4 regions of the Uliginosibacterium paludis genome follow, and region 3 is predicted to be linked to each of the others. Evidence: predicted binding sites of a transcription regulator. Region 3 holds the regulator's gene; each other region holds the start of a gene.
What was found. The regulator FNR, encoded in region 3, switches genes on or off when oxygen is low (the NO sensors DNR and NnrR bind a similar motif). The targets are predictions, from matches to a motif close to TTGANCTAGNTCAA.
Positions count from the first base shown of each region.

Region 1 (7,405 bases), on a different contig from region 3:
GCTGCCACTGAGGTTGAGATCGAAGAGATCGCTCTCGGTGGTGGTGAAGCTGCGATAGGGCCAGCCGACCAGGCCGGTGTTGTCATAGTTCAGCGAGCCGGTGGTAGGCGAGTAGGCGTAGAGCAGTGCGGTCTCTTCCTCGGCATGGCGCTTGTTGTAGGTGAACTTGGCTTCCCAGTTGTCACCGAGGAACTGGGTGTATTCGACAAAGCCGGTGGTGGACTTGGTGTTCCAGTAGGTCCAGTCCTGCGAAGTCGAGGCATTGGTGTCGAAGCTCGCCTGGCTGCCGTCCGGATAGTTCAGCGTGAGCGAGCCCCACATCGGCGATTTCTGGTGATTGTTCTGATCGGTCACACCCACGGTCAGCACGCCGCTGCTGCCGACCTGTGCGTCGACCACGCCATAGAGCGTGGTGTTGCGATCGTTCAGGCTGCGGGTCCAGGAGTTCTTGTCCTGCTGGATCAGCACGACGCGGCCGGCCACGGTGCCGTCTTCGGTGAGCACCTTGTTGTAGTCGAGCGCCACGCGCTTCTTGTCCCAGGAGCCGCCTTCGAGCAGGAACTCGCCCTGGTCCTTGTTGGTGGGGCGCTTGCGCACATAGTTCACCGTGCCAGAGGCATTGCCCACGCCGGTGAGCAGGCCGTTGGCGCCACGGATGACTTCGATCTTGTCGTAGAGGAAGGTGTCTTCCTTGCCGACCACTGTGCCCCAGCTGTTGGTCATGCCGAGGCCGTCGACCTGCGTGAGCTGGATTTCATAGCCGCGCGACTCGAAGGTGGCGCGGTTGGTTTCGTACTGCTCCACATTGATGCCGGTGACCATCTGCAACGCCTTGTTGCTGTCGGTCACGCCGTAATCCTGCATTTCTTCGCTGGTGAAGGTGGTGATGGACTGCGGAGTCTCCTTGATCTCCATCGGCAGGCCGGTCGCGCCCTTCGAGACGCGGTTCTCGCGCAGGCTGGTCACCGTCATCGCCGGCAGCTCGGTCGGCTCGGAGGCGGTGCGCGGCGGCTTCCTGACGAGCACGGCACTGCCATCCACACTGGCTTCCAGACCGCTGCCCGCCAGCAGGCGATCCAGCGCCTGACGCGGGGTCAGCTGGCCGGAGACCGCCGGCGCCGTCTTGCCGGCGACCAGATCCGCCGCGAAGGAGAGCTGCAGATTGGCCTGACGGGCCAGCTCGTTGAGCGCCTGGCCCAGCCCCTGAGCCGGAATGTTGAAGGCCACTGCGGCCAGCGTGGCGCTCTGGGCGTGCGCCGGAGTGATCTGACCTGCTGTCAGGGCAAGGACGAGGGCGACGGCGGCGGCCATCGGTGCCGGAGTGAAACGCGTGTTCTGCAGCGCTGCGCGCATGGAAAAAACTCCTGAATCGGGGGTGTTGGATGCCGGACCCGGCCGTGCGCCGGTAGTCCTCCTGCAGGAGAAGACGCAGCACGCAACAGAAGCCTCATGTTGCAAATGAGAATTCTTCCACTTTTTTTCAGGGCGTGTCGGCAACCACTTCGGTGAGCCCGCCCCGCGCGACGAGTCGCACCGGCAGGATCTGCGGCAAGGCCCTTGCAAACTGCTTCGACTGCCCCACGCCGAAGCTGCCGCCCACCTTCAGCGCAGCGACCGCCGGGTCACGCACCACCAGCCCGGTCGGGCCATAGCGCTCGAACTCGGCAATCGCATCGGCCAGCGGGGTCTGGTCAAAACTCACCCGACCACTGCGCCAGGCCGCTACCGACGCGGCGCTGAGCGGCGTGACCTCGCCAAAGCGGTCGTGCCCGTCCACCACCAGACGCTGGCCGGCGGTGAGCAGGCGCTCGGGCTGGGTCGTGGCCGGATCCGCCGAGGCCACGCGCACCCGGCCTTCCTCGACTTCCACCACGGTCTGGCCGGCGTCGCGCCCGCTGCCGGCATGACGCACCGAAAACCGGGTGCCGACCACCGTGATCCGCAGCCCTCCGGCCGTTACATGAAAAGGGCGTTCGGTGTCGTGATGCACGCTGAACATGGCCTCGCCCTCTTCCAGACGGACTTCGCGATGCGCACGATAAAGACTCACATCGAGCCGGGTCGCGGTGTCGAGCGCCACCCGGCTGCCATCGGCCGGCGCATCCGGCAGCACCACCGCCAGTTGCTGACCGCGCACGGTGGCATAGGTCTGCTCGAAAAGCGGCTGTTGCCGCCAGGCCTGCCAGCCGAACCAGGCCGCGCCGCACACCACGAAGGCCAGTGCCGCCAGCGCGGCATGCGGCAGGCACAGCTCCAGCCAGCCCGCCCAGCTGCGGGGCCGCACCACGGTACCGCGCACCGGCCCGGAAGCCGCCGCAAGCCCTGAGCCCCCGGGCAGCCGGGCCGGCCCCGCCAGCCCCTGTCTGAGTGCAGCGCGCTCGCCGGCGGGCAGTTGCTGCAGATCGCCGAAGGTGCGGTCCATGTCGTCCAGCGCCTCGCCATGCCGCGGATCGGCCGCCAGCCAGTCGGCCAGCGCCCGTTCGCCTTCGGCGTCCAGCCCGTTGCGGCGGCGCAGGGCCCAGGTCGCGGCCTCGAGCTCGACCGGATCCTGGCTGCGGGCGAAGTCCTCGAACTCGCGCGCTTCGGCATCAGCGGAGTCGGCAGGCAGGGGGTCGGCGGGAAGCGGGTTCATGGCGGGGGCAAAGGCGGGCTGATGCAGGGTGGACGCTCGGGGAGGGCGGCGCCCTCACCCCCTGCCGGCGGATTGTACGATCGGGCAGGTCATGCCCCGGGCCGGGCGGCCCCGGCGGCAAGGCTGCGCTGACACTGGCGGCAGGCCAGCATGCCGCGAACGATGTGCTTCTCGACCATGCTGACCGACACCGACATCTGCCGGGCGATCTCCGCCTGGCTCAGCTCGTCGAACACATACAGCACGAAAGCCTCACGGCAGCGCGGCGGCAGCGCCTCGATCGCCGCCACATAGGCCTGGATCACCTGCTGCGAGGCCAGCGCGGCCTCCGGTTCAAGATGCCGCGGCGCCGGCGGATGCTGGGCCTCGGGCACGGCGTCCAGCGCTTCATGCCGGCGCACGGTATCGCGGCGGTACTGGTCGACGATCAGGTTGCGCGCGGTGCGGTAGAGCAGCGCCCGCATGTCGAGCACGACCTGCCCGGCGCCCTGCGCGGTGAGCACGCGCAGAAAGCTCTCCTGCGCGAGATCGGCCGCCAGTTCCCGGTCATTGACCTGATGCGTCAGGAAGCTCAGCAGCTCGCGGTGATAGCGCTCCAGCACGGTGAATCCACTCAGACCGGTTGAACAGACGAGACGCCGGTGGCGCCCGGAAACATTTGACAATAAGAATTGTTCTCATTTAACCACATTGCCATCGATTTGTGTCAGGGCGGACGCGCCCGACCGCGCCGGGGGGCTTGACCCGGGTCAATTACAGTCGCCTCAAGCGATTCGCATACTCCGGGCACACCCTGCCCCGATTCCTTGCACGGACTTTGTCACCATGAGCACTCCCCGTTTCGACCAGTTCCTCACCGCCGACCATCGCGCCTGCGACGCCCTGCTGGGCGAGCTGCGCAGCGCCGCCCGCGCCGGCGACTGGACAGCCGCCCGCGCCGCCCTCGCCAGCCTGCAGCACGATGTGCTCGCCCACTTCGCCGCCGAGGAAGAGATCCTCTTTCCCGCCTTCGAAACCCGTACCGGCATGAGCTGCGGCCCCACCCGGGTGATGCGCATGGAGCATGAGGAAGCCCGCGCGCTGCTGCAGGATCTGGCCGACGCAGTGGCCGATTCGGACGCCGACGGCGTGCGCGGCCACGGCGAAACGCTGCTGATCCTGCTCCAGCAGCACAACATGAAGGAGGAAAACATCCTCTATCCGACCGCACTGAATGTGGCGCAGAACGATGCGCCCGCGCTCAGCGAACAGATCATCGCGCGCCGCCAGGCATGACGCCCCTGCTCGACGTTCGCGGCCTGCCGCCCTGCGAGCCCTTCGACCGGATCATGGCCGCGCTTGATGTGCTGCCGGCCGGCGCCGTGCAGGAAGTGCTGATCCACCGCGAACCGGTGCCGCTCTACGACTGGCTGCGCGACAACGGCTTCGCCTGGAAAGGCGGGCCCGAGCCAGCCGCGGATGGCGGCACGCAATACCGCTTCTTCATCCGTCAGGCCTGAGGCCGCCATGCAGATCGTTTCCACCGAAGCCTCGCCTGCGCCGGGGCTTTCCTTCGCGCATTTCATCGCCGGCCTCGGCGGCATGCTGGCCGCCGCGCTGCTGCTGGCCTGGCAGCCGGAGGCCCTCCTGACCCGCTGGCATCCGGCCACGCTCGCTGCCGTGCATCTCTTTGCGCTGGCCGGGATGATGCCGGTGATGCTGGGCGCGCTGTTCCAGTTCGTGCCGGTCGCCTGCGGCCTCGCGTTGCCGCGCTTCGGTGCCGGAGACTGGCTGCTGCTGGCCGCCCTGCAGACCGGTGCCGGCGGACTCGCGGCCGGCTTTCTGAACGGCAGCGTGCTCAGCCTCTCGCTGGGCGGCAGCCTGGCCCTGCTCGCACTGCTGACGGCCGGCGCCCGCCTGGCCTGGGCGCTGTGGCGGCAGAAACTCTCCGCTGCGCTGGTGGCCAGCCTGCGCCGCGGCGCGCTGGCGCTCTTCGCCACGCTGGCGCTGGCCACGGTGCTGCTGGGCGTGATGAGCCATGGCTGGCAGCTGCCTTTCATGGCGCTGGTCGACTGGCATGCGCAGTGGGGGCTCGCCGGCTGGATCGGCGGCCTGATCGCCGCGGTGGCCGGCATGGTAGTGCCGATGTTTCATGTCACGGAAAACTATCCGCAGCGCTGGGAACGGGCCCTGCGCCTGCTGCTGCCGGCGCTGGTCTGCAGCGGACTCGGCATGTTGTCCGGCCAGGCCTGGCTCGCCTGCCTGGCGGTCATCCTGCTCGCGGCGCTTGCCGCCGGTTTCGGCCTCATCAGCGCACGGCGCGTGCTGGCCTCCAGGCGCGGCGAGAAAGACGCCTTCCATTACGGCTGGCTGCTCGTCGCGCTGCTGGCCATGCTGCTCGCGCCGCTGGGGCTCGTCGCGCATTTCTCGACCGATCCGCGCTGGGGCATGGCCTTCGGCATCACCGCGCTGGCCGGTCTGGGCGGGATCACGGTCAGCGTGATGCTCTACCGCATCGTGCCCTTCCTGATCTGGCTGCACTGGCAGCGTGCCAACAAGGCCCGCGCGCGCCTGCCGCTGTTGCACCGGATCGTGCCCGAAGCCGGCCAGCGCATCGAGCTCGCGGCCGAAGCCCTGGCCGTCGGCCTGCTCGCCGCGGCCACGTTCTTTCCGGCCCTCGCCCTGCCCGCTGCGACGCTGCTGGCGCTCGCCCGGCTGGGCCAGATCCTGCTGCTGAGCCACGCAATGCTGGACTTCCGCGAGCGTCTGGCCGTGCTGCGCAGCCTGCCGCCGAAAGTGCGCCCCGCCAGCCACTGACCGGCAGGCGCCCGGCCGGGCGTGTCATCGTTCCGTCATGATCCGCCGGGCCCGGGCCGCTACACTGCGACCATGGATCTCCCCACCCTCAGCCGCCGCGCCACCATCGACGACGTGGCCGAGCTGGCCGGCGTTTCGCGCTCGGCCGTGTCACGCACCTTCACCGCGGGCGCCAGCGTGTCGCCCCGGATGCGCGAGCGCGTCGAGCAGGCCGCCGGCGCGCTCGGCTACAAGCCCAATGCGCTTGCCCGGGTGCTCACCACCCGGCGCAACCGGCTGGTGGCCTTCCTCTCCGGCTACCAGCACAACCTGCATGACGCCGGGTATCACGACCGCATCCTGGCGGGCCTAAAGGCCGAAGGCTTCCGCGTGCTGCATGTGCATATCGGCCCGGGCGAGGACGCCGGCCGGGCACTGGTCGACGCGCTGGATTTCCCGGTCTCGGTGGCCGTAGTGGCGGGTGGCAGCATCGATGAAGACAGCATCGCGACCTGCATCCGGCTGCGCACGCCGCTGGTGCTCTGCTCGGGCGAAGCCGGCGGGCAGGCCGCCGTGGACTGCATCAACAGCGACAACGCCGCCGGTACGCGTGCCGCACTCGATCACCTGGTCGGTCGCGGCTGCCGGCGCATCGCCTGCCTGGCCGGCACGCGCGGCATGTTTGCCACCCGCGAACGGCTGGAAGCCTTCCAGACCGGCATGAAAGCGCACGGCCTTGATCCGGCAGGCGTCATTCATGGCGACTTCAGCTTCGAGGGCGGGCTCGCCGCCGCGCGCCTTCTGCTCGAACAGCAGCCACGGCCTGACGCCCTGCTGTGTGCGAACGATGCGATGGCGCTCGGCGCGCTCACCGCGGCACGCGAGCTGATGCAGCTGCGCGTGCCGGATGATGTCGCGATCTTCGGCTTCGACGACGTGCCGATGGCCGCCTGGCCCGGTTTTGCGCTGAGCACGGTGCGCAATCCGGTCGAGGAAAAGGCGCGCCTGATCTGCGAGCGCACCCGCCTGCGTGCCAGCACGCCGCACTGCGAAGCGCTCAACGCGCGCCTCGCGATGCCGCTGGTGCTGCGCAGCACTGCCTGAAAGCCGTGCGACACGTATCAGGGTAAGCCGCCGGAACTTGTCATTGTCATCGGGGCAGTGCCGTGCATACTCCGGCCTTCAGACCCCACAGGAGACGACAATGAAGACCGCCAAACCCGCCACCGGACGGATCGCGAAACTGATGGCTTCCCTGCTGCTGAGCACCGCCGGCCTCGCCCAGGCCACCACCATCGTCTATGTCTCGAACGCGGAAACGAAGGACATTTCAGTATTCTCGCTCGACCCCGCCGACGGCCGCCTCGATCCGCTGCAGACCTTCAGCGTCGGCGGCCAGATCATGCCGATGGCCATCTCGGCCGATCGCCAGCGCCTCTACGCCGCGCTGCGCTCCAAACCCTACACGGTGATCGCGCTCAGCGTGACGCCGAAAACCGGCCTGCTCGCCGAACTGGGCTCGGCACCGCTGCCGGAGAGCATGGCCAACATCTCGCTGGATCGCAGCGGCAAGTTCCTCTTTGCCGCCTCCTACGGCGGCAACCAGGTCAGCGTGAGCCCGCTCGACGCAGCAGGCGTGCCGCAGGCCGCCAGCCAGATCCTGCCGACGCCGCCGATGGCGCACCAGATCACCGCCCGCGCCGACAACACCGTGGTGTATGCCAGCTCGCTCGGCGGCGACCAGCTGCTGCGCTTCCGCTTCGACGCGGCCAAGGGCGAGCTGAGCCCTGCCGCCGGCCCGGCGCTGAGCCTGCCGGCCAAGTCCGGCCCGCGCCACTTCGTGTTCTCCGCCGACCAGCGCTTCATCTATCTGCTCGACGAACTCGACGCCCGCCTGCATGTGCTGCAGGCTGACGCCAAGGCCGAGCAGCTGCCACTGCTGCAGACGGTGAGCACCCTGCCCGCCGGCTTCGAAGGCACGCCTGCGGCCGCCGACCT
Region 1 covers NZ_JBDIVF010000002.1:802,963-810,367, reverse strand. Annotated here, with positions in the region: gene ABDB87_RS08805 (TonB-dependent siderophore receptor) at 1-1,353, opposite strand, end outside; gene ABDB87_RS08800 (FecR family protein) at 1,481-2,632, opposite strand; gene ABDB87_RS08795 (RNA polymerase sigma factor) at 2,722-3,297, opposite strand; gene ABDB87_RS08790 (hemerythrin domain-containing protein) at 3,458-3,907, shown strand; gene ABDB87_RS08785 (DUF2249 domain-containing protein) at 3,904-4,131, shown strand; gene ABDB87_RS08780 (hypothetical protein) at 4,139-5,428, shown strand; gene ABDB87_RS08775 (LacI family DNA-binding transcriptional regulator) at 5,501-6,511, shown strand; gene ABDB87_RS08770 (lactonase family protein) at 6,612-7,405, shown strand, end outside.
Region 1: the regulator FNR is predicted to act here: its motif matches at 3,372-3,385, upstream of ABDB87_RS08790 (hemerythrin domain-containing protein).

Region 2 (7,405 bases), on a different contig from region 3:
GCCGAGTTCGAGCGCGCGCTCGGCGATGTCGAGGCGGTTGGCTTCGTCCAGATGGGTCAGGCCGGCGAGCGCTTCGAGCTCGGCCAGCAGGCCCTGGCGCAGCCTCTCGCGGGCGTCGGGGTCGCGGGTACGGCGCCAGGATTCCTCCCCGGCGCGCCACAGCAGCAGGCGCGCGGTGATGCGCTTGTCATCATCGGTGGAGTCGAGCACGTCGTGCAGCGTGACGCGCATGCCTGGGAAGTCTCCCGAGGCGAGCTGCTGGCGGGCCAGACGCAGGGCGAGCTCGTCATTGTGCGGATCGGTGCGCAGGAGGTTGCGCAGATAGGCGATGACGAGTTCATCCCCGCGCTGGCCGCGCAGCACCTGGTCCATCAGCACGCGATAGGGGTACATGAGGACGAGCCCGCCGGCCACCAGCACACTGAAGGCCAGCAGCACGCCGGGCGGCACCAGGCGGGGGCGCTTAGCGCCCTCGACAGCCAATGTCGAGCGTTGTCTCAGCATCGGTGAGCCTGTAGCGCAGCAGTTTGCCGGCGGGGGTGCCGGTGAGCGGGCCGGCGGGCGTGCGCACGCTGCAGCCCGCCGCATTGGCGAGTTCGAAATCGAGTGGCTGATGGCCGGCGAGCCGGGCCTGGATGTGGTCGCCCTCCCGCGACCATGCGAGCACCTTGCCATTCGCACCGGCGAGCCGGGGGAGGGCGTCCTGCCCCGCAGACAGCGCGAAGGAAGCTTCGGCCGCGCTCAGAATCAGGTAGCGGCCGTCCGGCCCGTCGGCCCAGCCGGCGAGGCCCTGGCTGTCTGCCAGCGCGGGCGCGTTCAGCTCGGCCGGCATGCGCAGCGAGCGCAGGCTGCCGGCATTGCGCACGCTGAAGCGCGCCTGCTGCAGATCGCGGGCTATGACGACGGTATTGAAGTCGGTGGCGATGCGCATGAATTCGGAGGCGTAGACCGGGTGCAGCGGCCGCGCCAGCGCCCAGTCATAAGCACTCTGCAAGGCACGCAGCGCCGCGGGTTTGCTGCCGGAGTAGGTGTGGTAGTAGATGTCGACCGGCTTGATGCGGCGAGGTTCGCCGGTGAGCTCGAAACTTTCGGTGACATGCGCGAAACCGTAGAAGGGGCCGCGCCAGAGATTGGTGTAGACGTTCTCGTTGGTGATCGGAGCGAAGACCTGGAAATGCCCGCCCAGGCGCGCACCCAGCGGCGAGATGCGGGTGAGGCTGGGCTTCTCGCGGGTGGGCATGGTGCTGCCGCCATTCATGTTGAGCAGGCCATCGCGGCTCACCCAGGCGATGGCCGAGGGCGTGGGCGCGGCGTCACCGCTCCAGAGCAGGATGTTGACCGGTTTGCCGGCCGGCGCCAGGGTGCGCACATAGGCTAGCGAGCCTTCGACTTCGCGCGCCAGCGAAGGCACATAGCCGGGAATGTCGAGGTGGTAGTCGGCGTCCGCATCGGCGCTGGCGTCGCCGGCCTCCACCTTCACCCAGCGGAAGGGGTGGGAATAGGTGTGGCTGGCGATTTCCACATTCGGCTGGGCAAAGATGCGCCGCGCGATGGCTTCCATCGCCGGGCTGTCTTTCGGATAGATGCCCTGCGGCGAGACTTCACCCTCGATGACCGACATGGTGTGCGGCACGCCCGGATAGCGGCGGATCACCTGGTCGAGGATCACCTGCGCGGCGAAGGGACTGCCGGGGAACTCGGCGCGCGAGGCGAAGCCATCGCCATCCATGTGGGCGAAGAACATCCGGCGGCCCGCGAGGCTCGTGGTGTCGGGCACCGGCATGGCCGGCAGGGCGAGCGCCTGCTGCAGGAAGCGCCAGGGGTCGATGACCCAGCGGCGGCCGTTGTCGTCGTCGCCCGCCACGCCGAAGGGGCGCCAGACGAAGCCGCCCTGGCGGGTGATGCCGGCGCCATCATAGAGCTGGCCGCGGGCGTCGCGCAGACGCAGCCAGCTGACCCCGCTGCCAGGCGCCAGGCGCAGCGGCTGCAGCAGCTGGCGGCGTGGCAGCGGCTCGGTTTCATAACCGATGGCCGCATTGCGGCTGAGGATCTCGACCCGCCCGTCCGGCTCGGGGGCCGCCTGCAGATCCATCAGGCCCAGCACGCTGCTGGTGGCCGGCAGGCCGGGGTCGCTCAGCATCGCGATGCGGAAACCCTCGCCGAGACGGGCCGCGAGCCAGCGTTCGTAACGGCTGGCCGCGGCCGTCTGCAGGCCGCCGTCGAACCAGCTCAGCAGGCCGGCGTACACGCCCGGATCGGGTACCGGCAGTGGCTTGTTGACGTCGGCATAGTCGGCCACATAGCCCAGATAGTTCAGCAGCATCTCGGTGTAGCGGTGGGCGGCGCGATAGTGCATGCCGGGCGCTTCGCGGCTGTCATGCAGGATCAGGATGCGGCGCGGCATCACCTCGATGCGGCTCATGCCCAGGGTGTCGAGCTGGCCGCTGGCCACCCAGGGGATGAAGCCGTGCTGCAGGATCCGGCGGGCGGTATCGCGCATCTGCGCGCGCTGCGCAGGCGGCAGGTAGTCGATCACGATCACCGGCAGGCGATAGCGCTGGTGGGCCTCTTCGAGTCGGGCAAGCAGCCATTCGCGATCGGCCTCCGGCACCTCGCGGTATTGCCGCGCACTCTGGTTCCAGCCGCGATAGAGCGACTCGGCGGCGATCGCCTCGAGCTCGCTGCCGATGTCGGGCAGCAGTTCGAAGCCGCGGTTGGCAATCAGCCGGATGCCCGGGAAACGCGTCCGCAACGCGCGGATGAGGCTCACCAGTCCGGCCTGCTGGGCGGCCGGGTCGGCGGCGGCTCCGCCCAGCTGGTAGCTGTCCAGCGTGTCGAGGAAGAAGCCGCGATAGCCGCGCTGCCACAGCGGCGCGAAGATGCGCGTCAGCGCGAATTCGCGCCAGGCCGGATTGCGCTGGTCCATTACCGTCGAGGCCCAGGCCTCGTTGCGCCCCAGCTTCCAGCTCTGCGGAATCTCGCCGGCCCAGCTGCGCGAGGGATGCACCTCGCCCACGCTCACATAGGCATACAGCTCGCCGCTGCCGCGCCGCCAGAGCTCGGGGTCGAAACCGTGATCCGGGTCGACCACGGTGACGTCGAAGGCGTGGAATTCCTGCAGCCGGGTGTCTGCCCCGTAATAGAAGCCGACCGACTGCAGCGCGGCCTGGGCCGGCAGCAGGCCGAGCCCGGCCGCAAGCAGCACCAGCATGCGCAGCCCGGCGCGCAGCAGCGCGCCCGCCCCGGCAGGGCGTGCAGGCGGGGCGGCAGGGCCGGCGGACCGGTCTTGACCGGAGTGGTCTGCAGGGCGGCAAAGTGCGGGCAAGGTGCACCTCAAGGCATGGCTCCGATCGGTGTCGATCTGGCGGGATTCTCGTTCGTTTCAACGGCTCCGTCCGGTCCGGGTACAGCGGTCCGGCCGCGGATCGGTGGGCGCCGCATTATCGTTTCAAGCGCTTGTGCGGCCCGGGCGCCTTTACGGCGTTTGAGTTGTCATGCAACTGTGCTGGCATTTTTTTGTGCGGATCGGGTTTTCATGACGTTTTCAGAGCGGGCGCGCAGCCTATCACCTTGACCTGCTGGCTGAAGTCGAGACTTGCCCGGTGCGCCGGAGCGCGGTTGGCCGTATGGGCCGGAGAGCCTGTGTTGTCAGACTTTTGACTGCCCCTGCCCTGAGGGGCAGGTCACGCGACGGCGCTCGCCCCGATTCGACCTGCCTGCGGTCCGAACCGTTCCCGCCAGGGGCTCGGGCATGTGCGGCGGTCAGTCGGCAAAGCGTCCGGGGGAGGGGCGGCATGACGGTTCCCGGGCGGCTCCGCGAACCTGTCCCGGATCAAGGAAATGGCGTGCCTGCCTTGCCCACAATCCGGTTTTCAACCCCTGTTTCACGAGGTCCGACATCATGGATTGCAGCAGCCAGAACCATCTCGATACCCATGTCTTCGACGCGCGCGGCATCAGCAAGCGCTTCCGTCATTCGGCGATTTTCGGTGCGATCGAAGCGCTGGAAGACGGCGAGGTGATGCGCTTCATCAACGACCACGATCCGCTGCCCCTGCTGGCGCAGATTTCGCAGCGCTACGGCGATCAGGTCCGTCCGGAATATGTGGACCGCAGCGGCCCGGTGGTGATCGATTTCCACATCCATGCCTATCAGCAGGCTGGTGAAGGCGCCGGTTCGTGCGGTGGCTCGGGCGGCTGCGGCTGCAGCCACTGAGCGACCACGCCTGCCCGGTGCGCAGCCGGGCAGGCGTGAAGCCTTTCAGCGTGCCGGCTGGCCCGGCTCCTTGGGCAGGGCCCAGGCCATGATGTGGTCGCCCGTCTTCGTGCCGAGTGACCCGTGGCCGCCGGCTACGACGACGACCAGCTGCCGCCCCCGCGCATCCTGGTAGGTCATCGGGGTGGCCTGGCCGCCGGCGGGCAGGCGGGCGCGGAAGCGCTCGGTGCCGGTGGCCACGTCGTAGGCGCGCAGATACTGGTCCAGCGTGCCGGAGAGGAAGCTCACGCCGCCCGCCGTGCTGACCATGCCGCCCAGCGCGGGCACGCCCATCCTGAATGGCAGGGGCAGCGGCGAGTTGTCGCGCACCGTGCCATTGCGGTGTTGCCAGAGCGTCTTGCCGCTGCGCAGGTCGACCGCGGCCACATAACCCCAGGGCGGCGCCTGACACGGCAGACCCAGCGGTGACAGCAGCGGGCCCATGTCGAAGTCATACGGAATGCCGTCCACGCGCTGCTCGCCCTCCCGTTCGCTGACGGCTTCCCTGCGGCCGTCGTCGCTGCCCTTCGGAATCAGGCGCGAGTAGAAGGCCATGTAGGCGGGGCTGACGATCGCGAGCTGGCGCAGCGGATCGATGCTGACGCCACCCCAGTCGAACACGCCGAAGTTGCCCGGATACACGATCGAGCCCTGCAGCGAGGGCGGGGTATAAGGGCCTTCATAGCGCAGCGAGCGGAAGCGCAGCCGGCACCACAGCTGATCGAGCGCGGTGGCGCCCCACATCGAGGCCTCGGTGAGCGGCTCGGGGCGGAAGTGCACGGCTGACATCGGCTGCGTCGGCGACAGATGATCGTCGGGCACGGTGCCCTGCGGCACCGGCACTTCGGCGACCGGAAAGATCGGCGTGCCGTCGCGGCGGTCCAGCACATAGATGCTGCCCTGCTTGGTCGAGGCGATCAGTGCCGGACGCAGGCCTTGCGGCGTCTGCAGATCGACCAGACTCGGTTGGCCGCCCACATCCATGTCCCACAGGTCGTGGTGGGTGAACTGGTAGTGCCAGACCATCCGGCCGCTGCGTACATCCAGCGCCACGACGCCGGCCGATACCATCTCGGCACCGGGCGTGCGCTCGCCGCCCCACTGGTCCGGCGTCTGATTGCCCATCGGCAGATAGACCAGATTCAGCGCCGGATCCGCACTCATGATCGACCACATGTTGGGCGAATTGCGCAGGTAGCGTTCGCCCGGCTTGAGGGGTGAATTGTCTTCCGGCCGGCCGGCGTCCCAGTACCAGAGCTCATGGCCATCCTTCGCGTCGAAAGCGCGGATCACACCGGAGGGCTCGTCATTTGAGCTGTTGTCGGTGACGTGGGCACCCATGACGACGACATTGCCCACCACCGCCGGCGGCGAGGTGGAGTAGTAGCCCCCCGGCTTGAAGGCGCCGATGCCCCGGCGCAGATCGATCTGGCCGTGGTCGCCGAAGCCCTCGCAAACCTTGCCGCTGCGCGCATCTACTGCCATCAGGCGGGCGTCTGCGGTGGGCAGGAAAATCCGGCTCGCGCAGGGCCGGTTGTTCGAGACCGCGACCGGATCGGCGTGGTAGCTCACGCCGCGGCAGGTCATGTGGGCGAAATGCCGGAAGCCGACCGGGCTCTGGATCTTCGGATCGAAACGCCAGCGCTCGGTGCCCTCGGTCGCGTCGAGCGCGATCAGGATGCTGTGCGGCGTGCAGGCGTAGAGCGTGTTGCCGATCTTGATCGGGGTGTTCTCGTCGGTGGTTTCATTGGGGTCACCGCCGTTCTTCGCGTCACCGGTGCGAAAGTGCCAGGCCAGCTCGAGGTCGGCCACATTCGCCGGCGTGATCTGATCCAGGGTGCTGAAGCGTTGGCCGGCCGAGGTGCCGCCGTAATCGGGCCAGTCGGCGCCGGCCATGGCGAGGCCCGAAGGAGCCGGGGTGTAAGGACCATCCCATTTGCCGGCCACCTCGTGCGGATTCGCGGCCAGTGTGGCGAGACCGGTGCCCACGCAGAGGATCATCACCAGCGCCAGCGTGCGCGAGGGCCGGGTGCCCAGCGCGCGGCACACCCCTGGCAGCAGCAGCCAGCCGCCGATCACGAACCACAGCGGCACGCGGGGCGTGAGCTGCCACCAGTCGAGCCCCACCTCGTAGAGCGCCCACACCAGGGTGGCCGCCAGAAAAGCCGCATACAGCGGCGTGGCGGCCGGGTGGCGCCGCGCAAGCATGACGCCGCATGCCATCAGCATCAGTCCGCCGATCAGGTAGTAGAGCGAACCGCCGCTGACTGCCAGCCAGCCGCCGGCAATGCTCATGTAGAGCCCGAGCGCGCCGACGAAGCTGCCGGTGGCCAGCGCCACGATGTGTCGATCTTCGGGATCGCTCCCGCCCTGCGCAGCGTCTGCCATGTCCGATCCTTCCGCGATGCACCTGTTCCTGCCCCAGACGATGCACTGCGCGCGCGGGAGCGACGATCAGACGAGGCGGGCGGCGAATGTCAGCACCGTCCTACAGGGCAGCTGGCAGTTTTTGAATGAACCAAGCCCGGAGCCCGCGGTCCATCAGAAAGGAGCACCCCGGAAACCGGACAAGGAGGAAACATCATGGAGACCATCAACCGCAACAACACGCAGGTATTCGACGCACGCGGCATCAGTGCCGGCGTTCGCCACACCGCATTCTTCGGCGTCATGGACAGGCTCGAAGCCGGCACCGTCATGCGTTTCATCAACGATCAGGATCCGCAGTCGCTGCTGGCCCAGATTGCCCAGCGCTACGGCGACCGCGTCCGCCCCGAGCAGATCGAGGGCGTCGGCCGCGTCGTCATCGATTTCCACATCGGCAGTGACCGCCGCGCCGCCTGAGACCTGCCGGTCGCCGACGCCATTCAGCCCGGGCGACCCGGCAGCAGGCTGAAAAGCCCGAAGCCCCCCAGCATGCCGGCACAGAAGATCAGTGCCGGCTGCCAGGCCGAGCCGAGCCCGACCAGCGCCGGGCCCGGGCAGAAGCCGGCCAGGCCCCAGCCGATTCCGAAGAGCACGCTGCCCAGCACCAGGCGCGGCGTGATGCCGTGGGATGCCGGCAACTGCAGCGGCGCCCCGCCAAGCGTCCGCTGCCGCCGGCGCAGCCACTGGAAAGGCAGCACCGCCACACCGATGGCACCGGCCATC
Region 2 covers NZ_JBDIVF010000002.1:204,573-211,977, reverse strand. Annotated here, with positions in the region: gene ABDB87_RS05990 (tetratricopeptide repeat protein) at 1-504, opposite strand, end outside; gene ABDB87_RS05985 (bifunctional glycoside hydrolase/polysaccharide deacetylase family protein) at 464-3,325, opposite strand; gene ABDB87_RS05980 (DUF2249 domain-containing protein) at 3,902-4,216, shown strand; gene ABDB87_RS05975 (membrane-bound PQQ-dependent dehydrogenase, glucose/quinate/shikimate family) at 4,262-6,643, opposite strand; gene ABDB87_RS05970 (DUF2249 domain-containing protein) at 6,839-7,099, shown strand; gene ABDB87_RS05965 (DUF6691 family protein) at 7,123-7,405, opposite strand, start outside.
Region 2: the regulator FNR is predicted to act here: its motif matches at 3,823-3,836, upstream of ABDB87_RS05980 (DUF2249 domain-containing protein).

Region 3 (7,405 bases):
CGTTTACGTGCTGAACCTCATGAACATGAGTGAGGCCCCAAGAGTCTTGACGATCGGTGTTTCGGGACCCGAGGGCGTGCGTCTGGATGGGGCGGGAACTCTTCAGGTCGAAGCCGCTCAGAACAGGTCAGTGCCCGTACGGGTTCGTGTTCCCGCGGATGGCTTGAGCAAAGGTTCCCATTCCGTGTTTTTCATCGTGACGGCAGCTGACGATCCATCGCTGGAAATTCGGGAAAAAGCCGTTTTCATCGCACCTTGAAGAGGAGTTCTCCATGACACGGTTGATGGCGGCTGGAGCGCCATGGTATCGCCAAGGCTGGCCCTGGTTTTTGATGAGTCTGCCTGCCGCGGCGGTCATTGCGGGATTGGCGACCTGGTATGTCGCCTGGAAGTCCAACGACGGTCTGGTTGCGGAGGACTATTACAAGCAGGGTCTGGAGATCAATCGCTCTCTGGAAAGCCAGCAGATGGCCAAGCAGTTGGGGGTTTCCGGACTGTTGTCTTACGAAAATGGCGTAATCCGGCTGCGTGTCAGTGCTGCACGCGAGATCAGCTTTCCGGATGTTCTGGAATTGAACATTCTGAGTCCTGTCAGAGCAGGGAATGATCGGAACCTGAAGTTGACGCGTAACGGTGATCATTACGAGGCAAGGATGCCACCCTTGCCGGATGGGCACTGGAATCTGGCACTGGCAGATGGTGCGGGAACCTGGAGAATCCTTGGTGCCGAGCTTTTCCCCTTGAAGGGTGAGGCGGCCTTGCACCCCTGAGGTTTTATATCTGAAAGAGGCTGGGGCAAATTCTTGGCGGATCTCGAGTCTGTGTCAGTCAAGGCCGGGGCTCCTGGGAGTCCAGGCCTTGCTGCCAGATTCAATTGCGGTGTGGAGGAGTTGGGCCTTCCTCTAGCGATAGACGAGGACAGGGATCTTGCAGTGGGTAAGAACCTTGTGGGTTTCAGAGCCGATCAAGAGTCCGGCCAGTCCTTTTCTTCCATGCGAAGCCATGAACACGAGATCGCAGTGTTCCTGCTGAGCGCTTTCGATGATTACCTCGTAAGGCACGTCGCTGATCGCGGTTTTCGCATTCGCTTCCACGCCCGATCGCTTTGCGACTTCGGAGGCTTCGTTCAGTATCTTGCGGGCCTGCTCTTCGGTGCCCCGGGCAAAGTCTTCCCTGCTTTCCGGGGCGAGCATCGTGCCTTCGCCCGCAATGGGTAGAGGAAAGTCAGGTTGTATGTAGAGGAATGTGATCTGTGCATCGAGCGTTTTGGCCAGCGCGACAGCGCTATCAACCGCTTTCGACGACAGTTCGGTTCCGTCGGTTGGAACGAGCAAGTGCTTGTACATATGCAGTCTCCTTTTACAAAAAAGGCTACGGCGGGCGTGAGGCGTGGAGCGGGGCGTGTGTTCTGTTTCGCCTCTCCATTCCGCCGCATGTCACACGCGTGACGGGGCTCTCTGTTCAATGAGATTGTATGCCTCGAGCAGCATGGAGGTGCCCCGTACAATCCCTCATGCTATGAGGCTTGCCTTGTCCAAGGATAGGGGGCAGAAACGATTCGCGCGCCGGGAGGCGCGCGAAGAAGCAGGGCTCAAGCGTTCAGTGTTTAACTGGGCGCGTGATTGAGCAGCGCCTTGAGGCCGTCGGCGTCCAGAATGCGGATGTACTTCTGCTGTACGCCGATCAGCCCTTCGTCATGGAACTTGGAGAAGGCGCGGCTAACGGTCTCCAGTTTGAGACCCAGATAGGATCCGATTTCCTCGCGGGTCATTCGCAGGTGGAACTCCGAGGCGGAGTAGCCGCGGATGCGCATCCGCTGCGAGAGGTTCAGCAGGAATGCCGCGATGCGTTCCTCGGCTCTCATCGAACCCAGCAGGATCATGAGGCTCTGATCGCGAACGATCTCCCGGCTCATGAACTTGTGGAACTGCTGCTGCAGAGACTTGATATGACGGGACAAGTCTTCAAGCTGATCGTACGGCATGATGCAGACTTCGCTGTCTTCCAGGGCCGTGGCATTGCAGACGTGGCGATCATTGCTGATCCCGTCCATGCCGAGAATTTCCCCAGCCATCTGGAAGCCGGTCACTTGTTCCAAGCCTTCTTCCGTCAGGATGTCAGTCTTGAAGAAGCCGGTACGAATCGCATAAATCGCTTCAAAAGCGTCTCCAGCGCGGTACAACTGCTGTCCACGCTTGAGTTTGCGTTTGACGACCAACTCATCCAGCTTGTGAAGGTCGCTATCCTCCAGACCAACGGCGAGGCAAAGCTCTCGCAGGTTGCACTGGCTGCAAGCGATCCGGATGTTGTTGGGTGTCAGGGTAATGTTCACTTTCTGGTCCACGTCGGTGAGTGTACCTTGGGACTTGATCGGCATCAACGTTTTTGCAGTATAAGTCTGAGATTGTGATCTGCTTGATGAAATGAGCTTGAATCGTGCAACAGACGATAATTTTCGATCCTGACCTTATCCGTCGCTTCGATATACCAGGTCCCAGATACACTTCTTATCCGACGGCGGACAGGTTTCTGCAGGAGTTCGAGCAGCATGCGAAGGCTGACAGCCTGAAGACGGTTGTGGCAGGTGTGAAGTCCCCGCTTTCCCTCTATTTCCACATCCCGTTCTGCAACACCATCTGTTACTACTGCGCCTGTAACAAGATCATCACCAAGGATCGCTCTCTGTCAGAGCGCTACATTTCCTATCTGGAGAAGGAAATGGCGCTGCAGGCAGCCTTGCTGCCACAGCGTGGGGTCGTAACGCAGATGCACTGGGGAGGGGGGACGCCCACCTTTCTCAGTCAGGCAGAGATCCGGCGTTTGATGGCTTCCATTCGTAGCCATTTTGAACTGGCCGAGGAGGGGGAGTTTTCCATTGAAGTGGATCCACGCAAGGTGACATCGGAGGTGGTGGCGCAGCTTGCTTCCGAAGGGTTCAACCGTATGAGCGTCGGTGTGCAGGACTTTGATCCCAGGGTGCAAGCTGCGGTTAACCGGATTCAGAGCGTGGATGAGACGCACGCGGTCATCGCTGCCGCCCGTGCCGAGGGTTTCCAGTCGATCAGTGTCGATCTGATCTATGGTTTGCCGCACCAGAACGTGGAGCGCTTTGCGACGACCCTGAACACTGTGCTCGGGATGCGGCCTGACCGGATTGCGCTCTACAACTATGCACATTTGCCGACGCGTTTCATGCCTCAGAGGCGGATCAATGAGGCGGATCTCCCTCCGCCCGACGAGAAGCTCCGCATCCTTGCGCTGGCCATTGAACGGCTTGACAAGGCTGGCTACGTCTATATCGGCATGGATCACTTTGCGCGACCCGATGACGAACTTGCCGTTGCGCAACGCAGTGGTCGATTGCAACGCAATTTTCAGGGCTATTCCACTCACGCTGAGTGCGATTTGCTGGCGTTCGGGGTTTCCTCTATAGGCAAGGCGGGGGGGGCATTCAGCCAGAATCACCGTGATCTGGAGCCCTATTACGCAGCACTTGATCGCAACGAACTGCCTGTGCTCAGAGGCTGGGCCCTTTCAGAGGATGACAATCTGAGAAATGCGGTCATTCAGACGCTGATGTGCGATTTCGAGCTGACGTATGAGATTTTCAATCGTCGGTACGGCATTGATTTTGTCGGCAGATTCGAGCCGGAGCTTCAGGAACTGGCTGAGCTTGCTGCGGCAGGTCTGCTTGACATGGACAAGCAGGGGATCCGAGTTACGGACGCCGGCAGGATGCTCGTCCGGATCGTGGCCATGGTATTTGATCGCTATCTCCGCAGTGACCGGGAAAAGCGACGTTACTCCCGGGTCATCTGACACAGCCGCTACAATGGGCCATGACATGTCTTCAGGTGCACCGTGGCTGATTTTTCCTCGAGTGGTTTTGTTTCGGTTTTTCTGATCGGCTTGCTGGGCGGCGCGCATTGCATCGGGATGTGCGGCGGCATTGTCGGGGCGCTTTCAGCGAGTGGCTCCGGCAATGGACAAGGTTTCTGGGGGCGAAATCTGGCCTATAACGGCGGCCGGATCGTCAGCTATGGGCTGACCGGCTTGATCGTCGGGGCCGTTGGTTCCGCAACCATGCTCTTCAATCATGTCCTGCCTGTCCAGCTGACTCTGTATGTGTTGGCCAACCTTCTTCTGATTGCGATGGGCGTGTATCTGATGGGCTACACGCACGTACTGGCAGGGGTAGAAAAGGGCGGGCAGTTCCTTTGGCGAAGATTGCAGCCACTGACTAGGCGTTTCATGCCTGTCCGAACCTGGAAACAGGCGCTGCCGGTGGGATTCTTGTGGGGTTTTCTGCCTTGTGGCATGACCTACAGCGTATTGTCTCTGGCACTGGTCAGCGGTTCTGCTGCTCGTGGTGCAGGCCTGATGCTGGCTTTCGGTGCCGGAACGCTGCCGAATCTGCTGCTTGCGGGGGTTTTGCTCGCGCGCTATCGAAATGTCGTCAGGGGACGGTGGTTCAGGCTCCTTGCCGGTCTGATCGTGATCTGTTTCGGTGTTTACGGATTGATCAGAGCCCCGCAACTCGGAGGGGCCTTGTGGGCAGGCGCCATCTGCGAAGTTTGACTTGCCGGCATGCACCGCTCCCGCCCTGGTGCGGCGCACAAAATTGGGGGGCTCCGGTAGTCCGTGTGATTACTGATACCCGGCCGATACGAAAGCCTCCAGAATGACGGGGTTTCAGCTCGTCTGGCACGCAACGGCCAGCGAGAGATGACATCAACAAGGGGATCTCATGGGTTTCAACAATGTTCCGCCAGGAAACGTTCCGGATGACGTCAATGTCATTATTGAAATTCCTGCGCACGCGGATCCGATCAAGTATGAGATCGACAAGGATACCGGGGCTGTCTACGTGGATCGTTTCATGGGGACGTCGATGTCCTATCCATGCAATTACGGCTACGTTCCGCGATCCATCTCCGGCGACGGAGATCCGGTGGATGTCCTCGTCATGGCGCCGTTTTCCCTGATTCCCGGGGTTGTGATCCGGTGCAGGCCGGTTGGCGTATTGCGAATGATCGATGAGGCTGGGGAAGACGCCAAGGTTCTCGCCGTGCCGGTGTCGAAAATCACCTCTCTTTACGACAACATCCGGACTTATCAGGATCTGCCCTACATGCTGTTACGGCAGATCGAGCACTTTTTCCAGCACTACAAGGATCTGGAGCAGGGCAAGTGGGCGAAGGTGCTCGGCTGGGATGGCCCTGACGCAGCACGGCAGGAAATCTATGCGGGCGTCGCCGCGTTCAACGCCAAGGCGGGGGACGAGACGGACTGAGTGTTTGGGAGCGCGATTGGTCGAGCGCTCTCTTGGCTGGACTTGCCGATTCGGCGTCAATTTGCGCTGGCAAGTCTGCGGAGCGCCGATACCTGATCAAGGATCGCTTGTGGGACCGGCGTGGCGCCGCTCAGCATGCTCCGGATCAGGCTTGCGTTTTCTTCGACAGAGCAGCTACTGCCATCGATTTCGCTGCCTTCGAACTCGCAAGCGGGAAACAGCTCTTCCGCTACGCCGTTCCGGAAACCCAGAAGGCGCGGGCGTCGCCTTGGCGCGGCATAAGATTCGCCTTCCGTGCCGCGCATCAGCAGCGCTGTCGCGGACTCCGCGGCAAGCAGCGCCTCCATTGATTCCAGGTAAGGGGGGTGCGTTACAGCGACGACACGCACGCTTTTGCCTCTGCAAGGATCAAGCAGTTTTGCCAGGGTGTGGCCGCTGTTTCTCACGCCAAGCGCGAGACGCAGCCCGAGCAGCCAGTCCAGTCCGCGCGCAATCATGTCAACCCGCAGGCAGGCCAGACGGCGGCTCTCAAGCATGGCGCCTGCTGCTTGAAGTGTTGTTTCAGGGTCGACCCCGAGCGCTCCGAGCAATTCGAACGGGCTGACTCTCGACTCGAAGTCGTGCCGTCCCTGGATCAGCACAGGAACACCTTCACGCGCGAGCAGCATTGCGACCAGTGGCATGAGATTGGGCTGTTTTCTGGCACCGTTATAGGTCGGCAGAATTACGCAGCGCTGTCCTGCAGGAACCTCGATCTGCCGGGTTCTTTCATTGAGCGCGTCAAGAAAGCCACGCATTTCCTCAGGGCTTTCCCCCTTGATTCTTAGGGACAGCAGAATTGCACCAAGCTCCAGATCCGGAACCTTCCCATCCAGGATTTCGGCAAACACCCGCGCTGCCTGTTCGCGTGTCATGTGCCGTGCGCCTTTTGCGCCGCGGCCGATTTCCTTGATGATCGGTGCGTAGTTCATGATTCGATTATCGCGCGTCGCTCCGGATTGACAAAGTGAACTCCGCGCCAAACAGGGCGCGATCGATGCCGGGGGCGCGCAAGTGTGTCCGGTGATTCATCCATGACGTTGAGCGCTGGCAGCAGGAGGCGGATGCGAGGTTCAGGTTGCGTCTCTCCGATGGGCATTGGGCGATACTGCCTCGAGAAAGAACTCGCCTTCCGGGGCGGCAGTGAAGTCATGACAGGATAGAATTCCCCAACAGTCTGATGCGGAGTGTTCATGCAGAAATTGCTGTTGTTCGTTCTGGTGTTGTGCGGGATTTTCTATTTCCGGCGGTGGCTGGAAAAAAAAGGCGATACGTCCGGCGCTCAGACAGGCGCGCCCGTTGCGCCCGGGAAGCGTGTCGAGCATGTGCGCGAATGCCGTGAGTGCGGAATCCTGGTGCCCGAGAGTGAGGCGGTAAAAGTCGAGGACGACTATTACTGTGGCGACGAGCATGCGCGTCGGCATGCAGGCAGCAGGCACGGATGATCGAAGTCATTCATTCCAGTGAGCCGGTGCAGGACAGTCGCTCTGTCTCCGTTCGCTACTTCAATCTTTACCGCCTGATCGTTGCCAGTACGTTTGCGATTTTTGGCGGTGTCATGCGGTTCGGGCAGAACGATCCCGAGATTTTTTCGGTGGTGGTCGTTGCCTACTGGGTGGTTGCGGCCCTGCTCGTGTTTCTGCATTCGGTGCGTCCGCGTCTGAGTGAGCGTTTCCTTGGTGTTCAGGTCGCGACTGATATCGGGCTGCTTGCACTGCTCATGTATGCCAGCGGCGGTTATCGCAGCGGGATTCCCTTCCTGATGATGATCGCGATTGCCGGTGCCGGTCTTGTCGGCTATGGCCGGATGGTTCTTGGTGTTTCAGCACTCGCGACGATCTCGGTGCTGCTCGAGCAGGCGCTTCGCACGCTGGTGGAAGCGCGTGGCATTGAAGAGTTCTCGCAAGTTGCAATCATCTGCACCGGTTTCTTTGCGGTGGCTATCGTGGCCCGGATGCTTTCCAGGCGGGCGCTTGCCAACGAAGCGCTTGCGCGGGAGCGTGGCGCAAACCTTGCCAGACAGATGAGTATCAATGAGCGGGTCATTGCCGACATGCAGGAAGGCGTGATCGT
Region 3 covers NZ_JBDIVF010000003.1:100,462-107,866, forward strand. Annotated here, with positions in the region: gene ccoG (cytochrome c oxidase accessory protein CcoG) at 1-259, shown strand, start outside; gene ABDB87_RS09290 (FixH family protein) at 273-770, shown strand; gene ABDB87_RS09295 (universal stress protein) at 903-1,346, opposite strand; gene fnr (fumarate/nitrate reduction transcriptional regulator Fnr) at 1,607-2,377, opposite strand; gene hemN (oxygen-independent coproporphyrinogen III oxidase) at 2,437-3,819, shown strand; gene ABDB87_RS09310 (sulfite exporter TauE/SafE family protein) at 3,862-4,578, shown strand; gene ppa (inorganic diphosphatase) at 4,748-5,293, shown strand; gene ybiB (DNA-binding protein YbiB) at 5,350-6,264, opposite strand; gene ABDB87_RS09325 (PP0621 family protein) at 6,526-6,777, shown strand; gene ABDB87_RS09330 (sensor histidine kinase) at 6,774-7,405, shown strand, end outside.

Region 4 (7,405 bases), on a different contig from region 3:
CTGATCCTGGCCCCCACGCGCAAGATTTCGCTGATCTACCTTTCGCTGCTGCTTGTTCCCCAGATCGCCCTGTTCGGGTTTGCCGGCACGCGCATGGATCTCACCGTGGCCATCCTCAGCTTCGGCATGCTGTTGATGCTGGCGCATTCGGCGGTGGCCGCGCGCCAGACGACGACCACGGCACTCAAGCTGAGCCGTGAGAACCGCCGCCTGGCTGAGGAGTCCGTGGCACGCCAGCAGGCGCTGCAGAAACTCAATCTGACTCTGGAAGACCGCGTACGCGAGCGGACGACCCAGCTCGAACGCGAAGTGGATGCGCGCGAGAGCTATGCCGCCCAGTTGCAGGAGCTGGCCTTGCGTGATCCGCTCACCGGCTTGCTCAACCGCCGCGCGCTGGCCGAGCAGATGCCGGCCATGCTGGCACGGGCATCCAAGTCGGGCGCCGGCGTGCAGATCCTGTTCATCGACCTCGACCGCTTCAAGGATGTGAATGACGTCCAGGGCCACTATGTGGGTGACCAGGTGTTGCTGGAGCTTGCCCGCCGCCTTCGCCGGACCCTGCCTGATAGCGCGCTGGTGGCACGCTGGGGCGGCGACGAGTTCCTGGTTGCGGTGCCGGGGGGCGTCAGCCTGAATCATGCCGGCGCGATCCGCGCCGCGATCATGGAGCCGGTGAGCGTGCGCGAACACGAGGTGCGGCTCGATGCCAGCATCGGCATCTCGCTGTTTCCCTCGCAGGGCGAAAACGTCGAGGTGCTGGTACGGCAGGCCGACGTTGCGATGTACCAGGTCAAGCTCAAGGGGCGCTCCGGTGCGCTGGTCTATCACCCCGAGATGGGCGAGGCGCTGCGCCGCCGTCATGAGCTGGGGCAGGCGCTGCGCGAAGCGCTGGCGAACGACTGGATGAACATCGCCTACCAGCCGGTCGTGCCGGAGGCAGATGGCCACGTGCTCAAGATGGAAGCGCTGCTGCGCTGGACCCATCCGCAGCGCGGCATGATTTCGCCGGCCGAGTTCGTGCCGGTCGCAGAGGATGCCGGCCTGATCGGCAAGCTCGGCCACTGGTGCCTGAATCAGGCCTGCTGCGAGGCAGCGCGCTGGGAGGGTGATGTCATCGTGGCGGTCAATGTGTCGGCTCTGCAGGCGATGTCGGGCGAGCTGCTCGGCAATGTGGCCGATGCGCTGGCGGTCAGCGGGCTGCCACCGCATCGCCTCGAGCTCGAGCTTACCGAGAGCGTGTTCGCTCATGATTTCGCCGCGATTGCCAGGGTGTTCGGCGCGCTGAGGGAGATGGGCGTGCGCATCGCGATCGACGATTTCGGCACCGGCTACTCGTCGCTCTCCTATCTCTATCGCCTGCCGATTGACGGCATCAAGATCGACCGAAGTTTCGTGCGGGATGTGGAGCACTCGGGTGAGCAGTTGCTGCGGGCCATCCTGGGCATGGCCCGCGGGCTGGGCTTCACGGTGGTCGCGGAAGGCGTCGAAACCCCGACGCAGCGGCAGATGCTGCGGCGCATGTCGGTGGATTACATCCAGGGCAGCTGTCATTCCGTGCCGCTCCAGCCCGAAGCGGCTGCTGCCTGGATTGCCGAGTATCAGTCCCGCGCGGCAGAGCCTTGCCTGTCGGATGATGCCCTGCACTGAGCGGAGAGCCCGGACGAGAGGATGTTTGATGCTGATTTCGGGATAATCAATCCTGATTTTGCATCTTTATCTCGATTTTTAGTGAGCCTAAAGTGGAGCACATGCCGGGCCGGGAAGCGGACGGCAAGACCACCACACTTTCTGGAGCTCACATCATGGAACGCTATTCTCACCTCGCCGGCCGCATCCTGCTGGCGCTCATCTTTGTCCTCTCCGGCTTCGGCAAGCTGACCGACCCAGCCGGCACCGCGGGCTACATGAAGGCGATGGGCGTGCCCACGCTGCTGCTCTGGCCGACCGTGGCGCTTGAACTGCTGGGCGGCATCGCCATCGTGCTGGGCTTCCAGACCCGCCTGGTTGCCGTCGCGCTCGCCGGCTTCAGCATCGTCAGCGCCGTGATCTTCCACAGCAATTTCGGCGACCAGATGCAGATGATCAATTTCCTCAAGAATCTGGCCATGGCTGGAGGCTTTCTTCACCTGGCCAGTACCGGCGCCATCGGGTTCAGCCTCGATACGCGCAAGGCCTGAAGCAGTCCCGCCTGCAAAAGAAAGCCCGGCGCCAGGCCGGGCTTTCTGCTGTCTGCCGCGCCGGATTCAGGCTTCGAGCGCCTTGCCGACCACCTCGGCCACATCGGCCGAGAGGCTGGATGCTGCACGGATGCGTTCGAGCTGCTGGCGTGCCAGGGCCTGGCGCGCGGGGTCGAACTTTCTCCAGCGGTCGAAACAGCGCGCGATGCGTGAGGCCACCTGCGGGTTCATCGGATCGAGCTGCAGGATCACGTCGGCCGCCAGCCGGTAGCCCTCGCCATCGGCCCCGTGGAAGTGCTTCGGGTTGGCGGCGCAGAAGGCGCGAACCAGCGCATAGACCTTGTTCGGGTTGCGGATGTCGAAGGCCGGGTGCGTCATCAGTGCGCGCACATCGGCCGTGGTGCCGGGCAGACGGGAGAGCGCCTGAACCTGCAGCCACTTGTCGACCACCAGCGCTTCGTCGCGCCACTTCGAATAGAAGCTGTCGAGCGCGACATGGCGGGCCGGAATGTCGAGGCTGGCGAGGCTGGCCAGCGCCGCGAAGGTGTCGGTCATGTTGCCGGCCTGCTCGAAGTGCCCCACGACCAGCGCCTGCGCGCCCGCTTCATCGAGCTGGGCGAGATAGCTCAGGCAGGCGTTGCGGAGCGCCCGGCGCCCGGCCTGTTCACCTTCGGGTGAATAGGGCTCGTCGCTTGCGAGTTCGAGATAGGCCGCCAGAAAGGCTTCGCGCAGCTCGCGGGCAAGGGTGCGCAGCAGCGTCATGCGGGCGCCGTGAATGGCGTCGGGATCGACCACTTCCATCTGTTCGGCGAGAACGTTTTCCGAGGGCGGATTGAGCGCCTCGGCCACCAGGGCCGGATCGCCGCCTTCAACGAAGGCCGAGCCCAGCAGGCGAGCCAGGGCGGTGATGTAGTCCTGCGGGATCCAGTCGTTCGTGGTCTTGCCGGCCTGGATTGCGGCCACGCCTTCGAGCAGGATGCCGGTGGCCAGCCGCTGACCGGCTTCCCAGCGATTCACCGCATCGGTGTCGTAGGCCATCAGGTGGGTGAGCTGGGCGGTGCTGTACGGATAATCCAGCAGCACGGGCGCGGAAAATCCGCGCAGCAGCGAGGGCACCGGCTCGGTGGCGACGTCTTCGAAGACGAAGCGCTGCTGTGCTTCGCGCAACTCCAGCACGCGCTGCGTGCCCACGGGTGACGTTTCGCCTTCGAGGCGCAACGGCAACTCGCGGCCCTCGCCATCCAGCAGGCCGATCACGATGGGCAGGTGGTAGGGGCCGCGCGCTTGCGGCAGACCGTCCTTTGTCATGCGTTCTTCATAGGGCGTGGCCGGGAACTGCTGCGTGACCTCGAGCGTGTAGCGGCGGGCGGCCGCATCGAACTGGCTGCGCACCACGAGTTTCGGCGTACCGGCCTGGTTGTACCAGCGCTGGAACTGGGCAAGATCCTTGCCGGAGGCGTCCTGCATGGCCGAGATGAAGTCCTCGCAGGTCACGGCCTGGCCGTCATGGCGCTGGAAGTAGAGGTCCATGCCACGGCGGAACGCCTGCTTGCCGATCAGGGTGTGGATCATGCGGATCACTTCCGCACCCTTTTCATACACCGTGGCGGTGTAGAAGTTGTTGATCTCGGCGTAGCTGGCCGGGCGGATCGGGTGGGCCATCGGACCGGCATCCTCGGGGAACTGCGCGGCGCGCAGGCCGCGCACTTCCTGGATGCGGGTCACGCCGGCCGAATGCATGTCCATGCCGAACTGCTGGTCGCGGAAAACGGTGAGGCCTTCCTTGAGCGAGAGCTGGAACCAGTCGCGGCAGGTCACGCGGTTGCCGGTCCAGTTGTGGAAGTACTCGTGCGCGACGACGCGGTCGATGTTCTGGTAGTCGGTGTCGGTGGCGGTGTCGGGGCGGGCGAGCACGTACTTGGTGTTGAAGATGTTCAGGCCCTTGTTTTCCATCGCCCCCATGTTGAAGTCGCCCACGGCAACGATCATGTAGTGGTCGAGGTCCATTTCCAGACCGAACACGTCTTCATCCCACTTCATGCTCTTCTTGATCGCGGCCATCGCGTGATCGCACTGGTCGAGCTTGCCAGGCTCCACATACACCGCGCAGCGCACGCGGCGGCCGGAGGTGGTGACGTAATAGTCCTCCACCATGTCGAGCTTTGCGGCGACGCAGGCGAACAGGTAGGCGGGCTTTGCGAACGGGTCTTCCCAGGTGGCCCAGTGGCGGCCGTTGTCTTCGTCGCCCTGCGCCACCGGGTTGCCGTTGGCGAGCAGCACAGGGAAGCTGGCCTTGTCGGCATGCAGAGTGCATACGAACTTCGCCATCACGTCCGGACGGTCCGGGTAGTAGGTGATGCGGCGGAAGCCCTGTGCCTCGCACTGGGTGAAGTAGCCGTCCTTCGAGCGATACAGGCCGGAGAGCTGGGTGTTCTGGTCAGGATCGATGCGGACCACGGTTTCAAGCACGAAGGCATCCGGCACTTCGTCGATGACCAGAGTTTCGCCCTCGAGGCGCCAGGCGCTTGCGGTCAGCGGCTGGCCGTCGAGCGAGAGGGATTCGAGTTGCAGGTCTTCGCCGTCGAGCTTCAGCGGGCCACCGGCCGAGACCGGGTTGCGCCGCATGGCCAGGCGCGCGGCCACGCGTGCAAAACCTGCATGGATGGAGATGTCGAGCGTGACCTGGTCCACCAGGCAGTTGGGCGGCGTGTAGTCCTTCAGATAGATCGTAGCGGGGGTATCAGCCATGGCCATTATCGGGAAAGTCGTTGGTGTGGCCCGAGTGTAGCCGAGAGCGCAGGCAGACGGTCTGCGGGCAAGGGGCGCGTCGTGATGGCCACGCGTATTGCATGGATTTCTGGCCTGCATGTTGATGCCAATCAAGCGCCGGTGCGGCGGGTTATGCTTTGCTACACCTCACAACAATCACTGAGGTCAGTCCCTGAGCGGCTGCCCCGACTTCACACACCGAGAGCCTCGTCATGAGAAAACTGAATCTTCGTCTGAAGCACCTTGCCCAGGAGCATCAGGCCGTCATGCACTTCATTTCAGCCGTGCGTGGCGCCAATCCCGAGAGCGAGGCCGATCTGCCGGAGGTGGTACGCCGGGTGCGCAAGGTGTTCGTGAGCGATCTCGATCCGCATTTCGTCGAGGAAGAGCGTTATGCGCTGCCGATGCTGCGCGAAGCCGGCCGCGACGATCTGGCCGACAAGGTGTTTGCGCAGCATGAAGCGATGCGGGCAATGGAAAAGGCGCTGGACAAGCCGACGACCGAAATGCTGGTCAAGTTCGTGCATCTGCTCGAGCAGCATGTGGAATTCGAGGAAAACGAAGTCTGGGACGTGCTCGACGTCGAGCTGGAAGCCCAGGCGCGGGCCGCCGCAACCGCCGGCTGAGCGCCAGCCGCGAGGCAAAAAAAGAGCGACCCGCGGGTCGCTCTTTTTTCATGCGTTCGGCATCAGCGCGAGATGCCTTCGCTGCCGTCGCTTTGCATCAGGGCCTTCACTTCATCGGCAGTGACCAGGTTGAAGTCACCGTAGATGGTGTTCTTCAGCGTGGCGGCTGCAACCGCGAATTCCAGCGCCAGGGCGTCGCTCGCCGGGTAGTGGATCAGGCCGTAGATCATGCCGGCAGCAAAGGCGTCACCCACGCCAACGCAGTCGACAACGTGATCAATGGCATGCGTGCGCGCGGGGATCAGCTTGCCCTGGCTCCACAGCAGGCCGGTCAGGATGTGGTGATTGGCGTCCAGCGTGTTGCGCAGGGCGACAAAGAATTTCTTGTCCTTGCCGGCTTTGGCTTCCACCTCGCTGAAAAAGCGTTCCCAGCCGGCCAGATCGATGGCTTCATCCGCCGTGCGCACCTTGTAAGCCGGCGCGGAGCCGACGCCGTAGGCCACCTTGTATTCGCCCGGCGTGCCGAAGAGCGCGTCGGTGAGGGCGAGCATCGGCGCCATGACTTCGAGCGCGCTCTTGCCGTATTGCCAGAGATTCTTGCGGTAGTTGAGGTCGCAGGACACGGTCAGGCCCAGCTCCTTGGCTGCACGGATGGCTTCCAGCGTGGAGTCCGCGATGCCTTGCGAGAGCCCGGGGCCGATGCCGGACCAGTGGAACCAGGTCGCGCCCGCGAGGACTTTCGTCCAGTCGATCATGCCGGCCTGCAGCGTGGCGAAGGAGGAGTTCGCGCGGTCATAGACCACCTTGGAGACTCGCTGTGCGGCCGGGTTTTCGTAATAGTAGAGACCGAGACGCTCTCCGCCGAAAACGATGTGTCCGGTACCCAGACCATGCGAGCGCAGTTCGGCGAGGCAGGCTTCGGCGATGTCGTTCTTCGGGAAGCGGGTGACGAAATCGCTTTTCAGGCCGAAATGGGCCAGCGACACGGCGCAGTTCGTTTCACTGCCGCCAAAGGTGGCTGCGAAGGTGTTCGTTTGTGAAAGCTTGAGAAAACCGGGTGGCGTGAGCCTGAGCAGGACTTCGCCGAAGTTGACGATTCTGTGTTCCATTGCTGATCCGTTCTTTCTTTTTGGGCAGGGGGAGACAAACAAACCGGTGCTGCAGGGTGATGCGGAGCGCTGCGGAAGGGACATGGCCTGCCGCTGTAAAAAGGGCCATCCCGAAGGATGGCCCCTGAACTGCTTGCCGAGGGCTCAGAGGCCCAGCAGGCTGACGGCGTGATGCGCAATCATCCATTCTTCGTTGGTCGGGATCACCGCCACGGCGATCTTCGAGTCAGCGGTGTGGATGGTGTGGGCCTTGCCGCGCACCTTGTTGAGTTCGGCGTCGATCGAAGCGCCCATCCAGGCGAGGTAGCCGATCACCTTGTTGCGCACGAATTGCGAGTTCTCGCCGATGCCGCCGGTGAACACCAGGGCGTCGAGACCGCCGGCAGCCATCATCAGCGAGCCGATTTCGCGGGCGGCGCGGTAGCAGAACAGCTCCAGCGCTTCCTTCGCTTCGGGCGCGTCGGAGGCTTCGAGCGTGCGCATGTCCTGGCTGATGCCGGAAACGCCCAGCAGGCCCGATTCCTTGTACAGGAAGTTGGAGATTTCCTTCGGGCCGTAGCCGTGGGTTTCCATCATGTACAGCAGCACGCCCGGGTCGATCGAGCCGGTGCGGGTGCCCATCATCAGGCCTTCGATGGCGGTGAAGCCCATCGAGGTGGCGACGCACTTGCCGTCGCGCAGCGCAGCCATCGAAGCGCCATTGCCCATGTGCGCCACGATCACG
Region 4 covers NZ_JBDIVF010000011.1:31,218-38,622, forward strand. Annotated here, with positions in the region: gene ABDB87_RS18050 (EAL domain-containing protein) at 1-1,647, shown strand, start outside; gene ABDB87_RS18055 (DoxX family protein) at 1,803-2,177, shown strand; gene pepN (aminopeptidase N) at 2,244-4,925, opposite strand; gene ABDB87_RS18065 (hemerythrin domain-containing protein) at 5,159-5,572, shown strand; gene ABDB87_RS18070 (PfkB family carbohydrate kinase) at 5,635-6,681, opposite strand; gene ABDB87_RS18075 (acetate/propionate family kinase) at 6,826-7,405, opposite strand, start outside.
Region 4: the regulator FNR is predicted to act here: its motif matches at 5,047-5,060, upstream of ABDB87_RS18065 (hemerythrin domain-containing protein).